Regions from separate parts of the Colwellia sp. 20A7 genome, predicted to be linked through region 2. Evidence: riboswitches for the same ligand, from Rfam matches in the RefSeq annotation. Region 2 holds a riboswitch; the other holds the start of a gene.

Region 1 (4,468 bases), 1.9 Mb from region 2:
TTCCCATTTTTGCTAATCGTGTAACACAAAGAAGCACTAACAATTTATATTGATTATATTTTTCCGTATTGTATGTCCGTGACTTTAAGGTAGATGAGATAAAAGCGCAGGCATGATATTTTATGAGCATGCCTTTTTTTCTTAAATCTGTGTTAATTTCTTCTATTATATTAAGTGCCAAAGCATTTAAATTTTCTGGTTCGTTATCTTCGCCAATGTATAACTTTCGATTTACGATATATGGTAATATTTCATGCTTAATTGAAGCTATTTCAGTTGAGAATATTTGTGCTAGTTTTGGCGTTACCGCTAATAATAGAGACTCTACATGCAACGCTAAAACTGACTTTTCATCAGCATTTAAATATTTTGGAAGTATCTCAGTTATAAAATTAAAACTAAATTCTGGCTGTTTTTTGCTAGTCATTACTTACACCCATACTCAACTCTACTTCTATTGATGGTTTAAATGTTGAAGAAGTGGACTTAACTATTTTTTCCTTGGCGGGTATATTTGATATCGCATGAGCCAACAGACTTCGATCCTCGTTGATAAAATATGAAAAGTCATGCTGAGTTAGGAAGTTTTTATTAAATAATTTTTGACACATATTATTTGGTAATAACTGTTTTAACTGCGGCTGTATGAGAGCAATATCGTCAATAAACCTAATTGATGTTGAAATATGTTTAAAAAACTGCACCCAAATTAGGGATTCAATTAACTTATCATCAACAACTTCTTGTCGATGTATAATCGTATTTTTGTTTAGCATTTGTTTAAGTGTTTTCGATGTTAATCCTAGATCAAACAAAGGTGAAAAAACTTGTAGCTCACCTGTTTCTTCATTTAAAACCCCTTCCAATTTGATCGTTTTTTCTATTAGTTCAAGAGTTGATTTTGATAGTTTTCCTGTTGGGACGGTTAAAATTAAATTATCAATAAGAGATAAAACTTCTTGTGCCTCGCGGTGGATAGTGACTAACTTTATCTTTTTTTTGCTCTTAAGAAACGATGCCATTTATATTATTCCTCTAGACCATAGTGCTTTAAAACCTTGAACCTGCTTATTATATAGATGAATGTGTTTTTCCGATCCCGCAGGTGGCACGATCACATTGCTTTTATTGGTACTATTAATAGAACTAGTCTGTGTTTTTGTTAACATGAATGAAACTCTTCGTAATATAAAAATATACAAAGATGGTACCTGAATAAATTCATTCAATTATTTGGTAGAGAGGGCTTTTTTCGCTCTCTAATTATTTAACTTTTGTGTGTAGTGATATAGAAGTGGATTTTGGTGATAAAGGTCTAATACTTTATCCGCTGGCAAAATAAACTTACACATCATGCAGATGCTGATTTGGGTTGGACAATGGGGCTAACTTGTTAAGTTAACCCTAAGTGTTTTCGGCTGATATTTTTGGGTCATAGTAGTTTGATTTGAGCAATTATCACTCAACTAACATTAATCACAGCGGACTAAACCCAAAAAGTCATCATAGTTAACAAAAATTTCCGTCCTATCTACAGGGAGCTGAGCTTATGACTTCATCAAGTTTTGAAATAGCAATACAATTGGGTAGAGTAGCCTAATTTCATGTGTGACTTTACTGTAAAAGGCTTTCAGCTTAATCAGTTAAGTCAATTCCAGTTAGGTTACCCTTAGAAAAGCTTAACCATTCTATCAATTACAGAGTATTGGCTGATAATCATGGTGTTTAAATTTATGAAATACAACAAAGGTAAGTTATTCGCTCTTACTAATTGAAATATAAAGAGTTTACTTTGCTGAAATAATCAGTTACATTTATCTTAACAAAGGCAAGTTGTTTGAAAAGGCAATGTCGCAAAACTTCCGAGCTAAAGATTTTAAATCTATGCTAGCGGGGTTGCTCTCAATTCCAGTATAAGATGTAAATCATCTTCTTTAGGGAAAGCTCAACGAGAATGGACGCACGACAAATCTAATGTCAACCAACCTGCTTTATGTATTTAATAAATTAAACTATCTATATTTTTTGGATATAAACCTAGTTTTTTACTTGGTATAAATTTTTTTACAAAACATTTAACGTTGTTCTTCTTGATTTACAGAGTCAAATTCTAAGATCAGGTTTAATAAGTTTCCTAAGGTGCAGTTACCAAACTCATGTTATGTACCTATAAACTTGGCTATTAGCGTTAACACACTGCAGGATATAGTATGTTAGACAAAAGTTATATCGAATTGGGTTTGGTTGTTTTTGGCTCATTTGTTTTATTTGCACTTCTCCAGTGGTCAGTTAAACATCTTAAGATAAAACACATCTGGACGATACATACAGGTATTGGTGTGCTAGCCGGTTGTGTCATTCTATTGTTCTTACATACGACATTAAGTGATGGCACATTACGAGCATTTCTTGTTGGAGATAATGAAGTTTTTCTTTGGCCCTTAACTATTCAGAACTTAATGTGGGTTGTTTTTTGTATCACTATTATGATGCTGTTTGCTGAATCAAAGTTAGCCTCACTTGATAAAGACAAAGAAATTCATTCGCTTGACAATCATATAGAGGGTCGTCTAGAGCCAGTTCGATATCTTATTTGGTTAATACCCACACTCGGTTTTTTAGGAACTGTAGTAGGTATGTCATTTGCATTGTCTTCTTTAGCTGATACAGAAGATTTAAATTCTGCTATTAATGATGGGTTACTACAAGAAGTTATGACCAATTTAGGTACTGCTTTCTATACCACAATACTTGGCCTAATTATGAATGCTATTTGTGTCGGGGTATTAAGTCTATTGGTGTTCAAACACAAACAAGTCCTTGCAGAGCGCCAATAATGAAATCAGAATATTCAATATTCTCAGTTGCACTAATCGATTTATTCGCGTCAGCCATGATGGCCTTCATGATATTAACCTTTATGTTGCTACCGAAAATTTCATTTACATCTACTATTGAGGCACCAAGCGACAAAGTAGATATAGCAGGGTTAAAGCAAACAATTTCTTCTAAAGATGCACAGATTGAGGCTTTAGCGGCTCAACTTGCCCAAGCTAAAGCTGCTTCGTCATCCGATAGTACAAATGTATTATCACAAGTAAATGCTCAAATGAAAAAGCAGTTATCTGCTGTTAAGTCCCTTTACAAAGAAGATTACAGTATGAACTTGCCGCTAATGTTTGATGGAAACCAGTGGTACATTCGTCCCGAAAATGTTGATATTTTAAATATGATGGGGCGAGAAACAGCCATCAATGGCGCGAAGGTAACACTGATTGGGCATACCTCAGGTGAAGCTAAGACTAAAGGGCAAGAATGTTTAAACCTAGATGAACATGGTGACGTTAAAAGCTCTCGCGTTAAAAGTATAGCTCCTATTGGTCAGGTTTTTAAACGTTGCTTTAGAGGTAAAGAGTGGAACTACTTCCTATCAGAGCGAAGGGCAAATTCAATAAAAGAGTATTTGATTGCCAAGTACCCTATTGAATCTGAAAGAATACAGGTTTTTGGTTTTGGCTCTGATGAGCATTTAACAGGCATGGCTGCCGACGATTCACGAAATCGTCGCGTAGAAATTAAATATGAAGTGGAATAAAAATAATTTAAAAGGGTTTAGAATGAATACAGTTTCAAAAGTAATATTGGCATTGTTGCTGTGCTTATTGGTTCAATCGGCTAATGCCATTGATTATGTTAAAACTGAAAAAGCAGCAGCCTTAATTTTATGTAAAAAATCACCTGCTACTTGTATCCCTTATAAAGAATTTAAGGAAATAGAAGTAAGTTCAACATTTATTGTTGATGGTGTTGAGTTGCCGGTTGATGCAGTAAGAAATGAAGCACAACAGTTGGCAATGATACCGGCTGGCTTATATATCAAAAAAGATGGTTCTGTTGCCGAAATAGCTGGGGGACGAACTGAAAGTGTTGTAACTCAATCTTCTGCGGTTGAGAAAAGCAAAGTATTACCAATCAAAACATTTGCTACGCCTCCACCAATTAGCGGTAGTAATAATCCAATTATTATCAAAACGAGTAGTGATGATTAATGTTTAAAAAAGAGGGTTTTTCAAAAGCTAATCTGTGGGCTGTATTATTACTCGTATTATCGTTTTGCTACCTGCTATTTGAACTAGCATTTAACAGTCGAATAGTCGACGGTGCCTCAGGCAGTTTTGATGCATTAATGCTTGAAGCTCTAGAATACCAAGGTCGCATTTTATCCGGTATAGGTATTACATTACTTTTGTTACGCTTAATTACACCAGGAAAAACCAAAGCATTCACTCAAAAGGTATTATTGTTAAGCTTTTTCGGATTTACATTAATGTTTTTTGGTCAAAAGGTTTTGATCGATACCTTAGTTAACAATTCATCCGAAAGCGATCGCGTTGATGCAATGCACATTGCACTGCTTAAAAAAGGTATTAGCACAAACACTATCCAAATAGATGATATGGAAGTGCCA
Region 2 (4,468 bases):
AGGGGCTATGTTTCATGTGTTTTAGGCTGCCCTTACGAAGGAGATATAGCAGCAGAAGACGTTGCTAAAGTTGCTAAAAAACTCTACGAAATGGGCTGCTATGAAATATCTCTTGGCGATACAATCGGTGTTGGTACACCGGGTAAAGTCACACAAATGATACAAGCGGTTAGTGCTCATGTACCAATAAATAAGCTAGCGGTACATTTTCATGATACCTATGGACAAGCGTTAACCAATATTTACGCAGCTCTTCAAATGGGTATTAAGGTCGTCGATAGTGCTATTGCAGGTTTAGGTGGTTGTCCTTATGCTAAAGGTGCATCAGGTAATGTTGCTACTGAAGATGTTGTTTACATGTTAAATGGTTTAGGTATAGAAACAGGAATAGATTTTACAAAATTGCTTAAAGCTGGTTGGTATATCAGCGAAAAACTAGATAAAGCGCCAATATCAAAAGTATCAAATGCTTATCTGGCGAATAGAAACACATAGTATGTTAGCAAAAAATATAATAAATAAAGCATCGAGGAGAAAACAATGGCAGGGTTTGACAAAGTAGTTGCTAGTTACGAAGAAGCCATGGCTGGTCTAACTGACAACATGACTGTAATTGCAGGTGGTTTTGGCTTATGCGGAATTCCTGAAAACTTAATTCAGGAAATTAAACGTAAAAGTACAAAAGGATTAACATTAGTTTCTAATAACTGTGGTGTTGATGATTTTGGCTTAGGAATTTTATTGCCTGATCGCCAAATTAAAAAAATTATTGCTTCTTATGTTGGTGAAAATGCTGAGTTTGAGCGTCAAATGATGGCTGGTGAACTCGATGTAGAATTAACACCACAAGGGACATTAGCCGAAAAAATACGTGCTGGTGGTGCGGGAATACCCGCTTTTTTCACTGCAACAGGGTATGGAACCCCTGTTGCAGTAGGTAAAGAAGAAAGAGAGTTTAACGGTCGCCATTATATTCTAGAAGAAGCTATCACTGGTGATTTTGCTATTGTAAAAGCATGGAAAGCGGATCGATACGGTAACTTGGTTTTTAGAAAAACAGCACGTAATTTTAATCCAATGGCAGCAACCGCAGGTAAAATAACCGTTGTTGAAGTTGAAGAAATTGTCGAACCCGGCGAGCTAGATCCAGATCAAATTCATACTGCTGGAATTTATGTCGATAGACTAATTTTAGGCACCTTCGAGAAACGCATTGAACAACGCACTACCCGCTCATAGAACTAAGTTGAACAATAATTAACAGGTTGATAGCTAACTGCGATTGTCGATAAAAACAATAAACGCAGCTGTTACCCTAGAGGAGATAAATAATGGCGCTTTCCAGAGAACAACTTGCACAACGTGTAGCCCAAGAACTTCAAGATGGTTATTACGTTAATCTAGGCATTGGTATTCCAACCCTTGTCGCTAATTACGTACCTGAAGGGATTGAGGTTATGCTTCAATCTGAAAATGGCTTATTAGGAATGGGACAATTTCCCACTGAAGACGAAATTGATGCCGATCTTATTAATGCAGGTAAACAAACGGTTACTATGGCAACAGGTGCTTCTCTTTTTGATTCGGCCGAATCATTTGCCATGATCCGTGGTGGACATGTTGACCTAACCGTACTTGGGGCTTTTGAAGTTGATGTAAATGGTAATATTGCTTCTTATATGATCCCAGGAAAACTCATTAAAGGTATGGGTGGCGCAATGGACCTAGTAGCTGGTGCTGATAATATTATTGTTACCATGACTCATGCATCAAAGCATGGTGTGTCTAAATTATTAAAAAACTGTACGCTACCATTAACGGGAAAAGGCTGTATAAAAAAAGTGCTAACAGATTTAGCATATATAGAAATAAAAGAAGGAAAATTTCACTTGTTAGAGCGCGCACCTGGCGTATCTGTTGAAGAAATAATAAAACTAACTGAAGGTGAATTAGTTGTACATGAGAATACACCTGAAATGCAGTTTTAGTCTTGAATTAGTAAAGTTCAAAGTATAATTAGTTAACTTAAAATAATTATACTTTGATAAAAGAAACATACCTCAATTACAAATATACTTCGGCCTTATGTAACAAGATTGTAAACATGTTGTAAGTATAATGTCTCAACTTAAATTTATTAAATTTTTTGCCTTAATAAGTAATACTTATAATATGTTATTCTCTTATATAACAATAAACTAAATGAAATTTGCATTTATAATAAATATTAGAGATAATTAAATTTGACAAAGAAAAGGCAAAGCATATGAAAGTATGCGACGCAAAACCACCGGCCTACGGGATTTTCTAATACTGGATAATCTACGGCAGCGGAGTCACCTCGTTCATAGGTACATCCCGTGGTTTTTTCTTTTAATAATCCATTTAAATTAAAGGTTACTAAAATGAAAAAATTATTAATAGCTTCAACCATCACTATTTTAACTTTAACGTCTGTTGTATCGACACCTCAAGCACAAGCGACGAACATTGCACAAAGCATATGTGAGTATGTGGCTGCTGATGACAAGAAACGCATGCGTTCATTTTTAAAAATGAATAAATTAAAAATTCGTCGTATTTTCGACGGCATTGAGTGTAATGGCCAGAACTTATTAGAGTTTGCATCAACAAGTGGTTCTGTAGAAACAGGATCTTTGATGATTTCTAAATTACCAAAGAGTGTTGTTTCTGCTAACTTAGCATTGTTGCAAACTGGATCGAAACCATTGATTGATGTTGCTAACGAACGTGTTAGCAGCTAATAAATTATTTTCAGATAAGAAAACTACTTAATTATTACATCTTTTAGGTGCAAATAGTGACAAGTAGAAGATTAATTGTTAATAATTCTATGTCATTTTAAAAAACCAGCTTCTGCTGGTTTTTTTTCGGCTAACTTTCCCCCTTAGGCTAGCAGTATCAAATAAAAACACTTATAGTTGCAATTGACAAACAACATCTTAATCAACACTTTAATTCAAGATAATCATCGATGACTAGAAGACATAATTATGTTGCCACCCAAAACGCTTTAGTACTAACTGGTGGTGGGGCTCGAGCAGCCTATCAAGTAGGTGTTCTTTCAGCTATCGCTAAATTCGTACCTAGAAATCATGCTATTCCCTTCCCTATTTTATGTGGAACTTCTGCAGGGGCAATAAATACCACAGCCTTAGGATGTTATGCGTCATGCTTTCACTTAGGGGTAAAAAAGCTTGAGTGGGTGTGGAAAAACCTCGATACCAGTAAAATTTATCATAATAATACCCGAGGTGTTTTTGGGTATATAGGTAAAGCTATGTTCGCAAACTTTCAAGCTGATTATGCTAATAAATTACCTCGTAGTTTATTAAACAATGAACCGCTTCGTGACCTATTAAACTCGGTGATGAATTTTAAGCGTATTGATAATAATATTTTACAGGGGTACCTATCTGCTACCTCAGTCACCGCATCAAGTTATAGTACAGGTAACTCTATCAGCTTTTTTCAAGCTAATGATAATATAGCTCCTTGGAATAGAGAAAAGCGTTGTGGTCAAGCAACTCAACTTAATACTGAACATTTAATGGCTTCAGCAGCTATTCCCTTAGTATTTCCTTCGGTGAAGATTAAAAAAAACCACTTTGGCGATGGCTCAGTGCATCAATTATCACCCCTTAGTCCTGCTATTCACTTAGGTGCTAAGCGTATTTTTATTATCGGTGTTGAGCAACCCAAAGAGCCTATATATGCTAATGAAAATACCCCTCACCCACCTACAGCAGCAACTATTGCTGGCCATTTATTAGATTCCATATTCGCTGACACTATGAATAGTGATTTAGAGCGTATGGCCCGTATAAATGAAACCTTAAAACTAATCCCCAAAAGTAAAAAAGAAAATGTTGAAGGCTTAAAGCATATCGATAGTTTCATTATCAATCCAAGTAGTGACTTTAATACTATTGCACGAAACTATTATGACGATTTACCCTTACCTGTAAGAGTTCTCTTACGTAGCGCGGGTATTAATAATGATGCTGAATCAAGTCTTGTTAGTTACTTACTGTTTGAAAAAAACTTCTGCAGCGAACTAATACAACTAGGGTTTAATGATGCCATGGAACAAGAAAACCAAATCAGACATTTTTTAAACTTATATACGGTAACAAATAGCTAAAACAACCACCTAAACAAACAGCCAAAATGAATGTACCTATCAAGGCTTATGTTTTAATATAAAAACGCCCTCTTAAACCTAGGTTTGTACTAATGAAAAAAATTATACTTTTTACCTTACTCACTATTGTACACTTCCCAACATTTTCACAAACAACATTACTGAAAAATATTAATGGCTATACATTAAATAAAACAGGTGATCTTATACAATTTTCAGCCATGCAGTTTACTGATGATAAAATAGATCAACTATTTACTAGTGATGATAAATTGCCTATGCAAGACGTTCAAGAAATTGACG

Evidence for each region. A riboswitch is a leader RNA that binds a small molecule or an ion and turns the genes downstream of it on or off. The one in region 2 is predicted to bind cyclic di-GMP.
Region 1: linked by a shared signal. The riboswitch ahead of GQS55_RS00385 (MotA/TolQ/ExbB proton channel family protein) and the one ahead of GQS55_RS08555 (DUF3718 domain-containing protein) in region 2 are both predicted to bind cyclic di-GMP.

The regions. Positions count from the first base shown of each region.
Region 1 is NZ_CP047130.1:81,058-85,525, reverse strand. Features, by position in the region: gene GQS55_RS00395 (hypothetical protein) at 1-427, opposite strand, end outside; gene GQS55_RS00390 (hypothetical protein) at 420-1,022, opposite strand; cyclic di-GMP riboswitch class I at 1,818-1,904, shown strand; gene GQS55_RS00385 (MotA/TolQ/ExbB proton channel family protein) at 2,211-2,837, shown strand; gene GQS55_RS00380 (OmpA family protein) at 2,837-3,595, shown strand; gene GQS55_RS00375 (hypothetical protein) at 3,618-4,049, shown strand; gene GQS55_RS00370 (hypothetical protein) at 4,049-4,468, shown strand, end outside.
Region 2 is NZ_CP047130.1:1,968,741-1,973,208, reverse strand. Features, by position in the region: gene GQS55_RS08570 (hydroxymethylglutaryl-CoA lyase) at 1-495, shown strand, start outside; gene GQS55_RS08565 (CoA transferase subunit A) at 541-1,239, shown strand; gene GQS55_RS08560 (3-oxoacid CoA-transferase subunit B) at 1,332-1,988, shown strand; cyclic di-GMP riboswitch class I at 2,247-2,344, shown strand; gene GQS55_RS08555 (DUF3718 domain-containing protein) at 2,406-2,765, shown strand; gene GQS55_RS08550 (patatin-like phospholipase family protein) at 2,996-4,165, shown strand; gene GQS55_RS08545 (amidohydrolase) at 4,258-4,468, shown strand, end outside.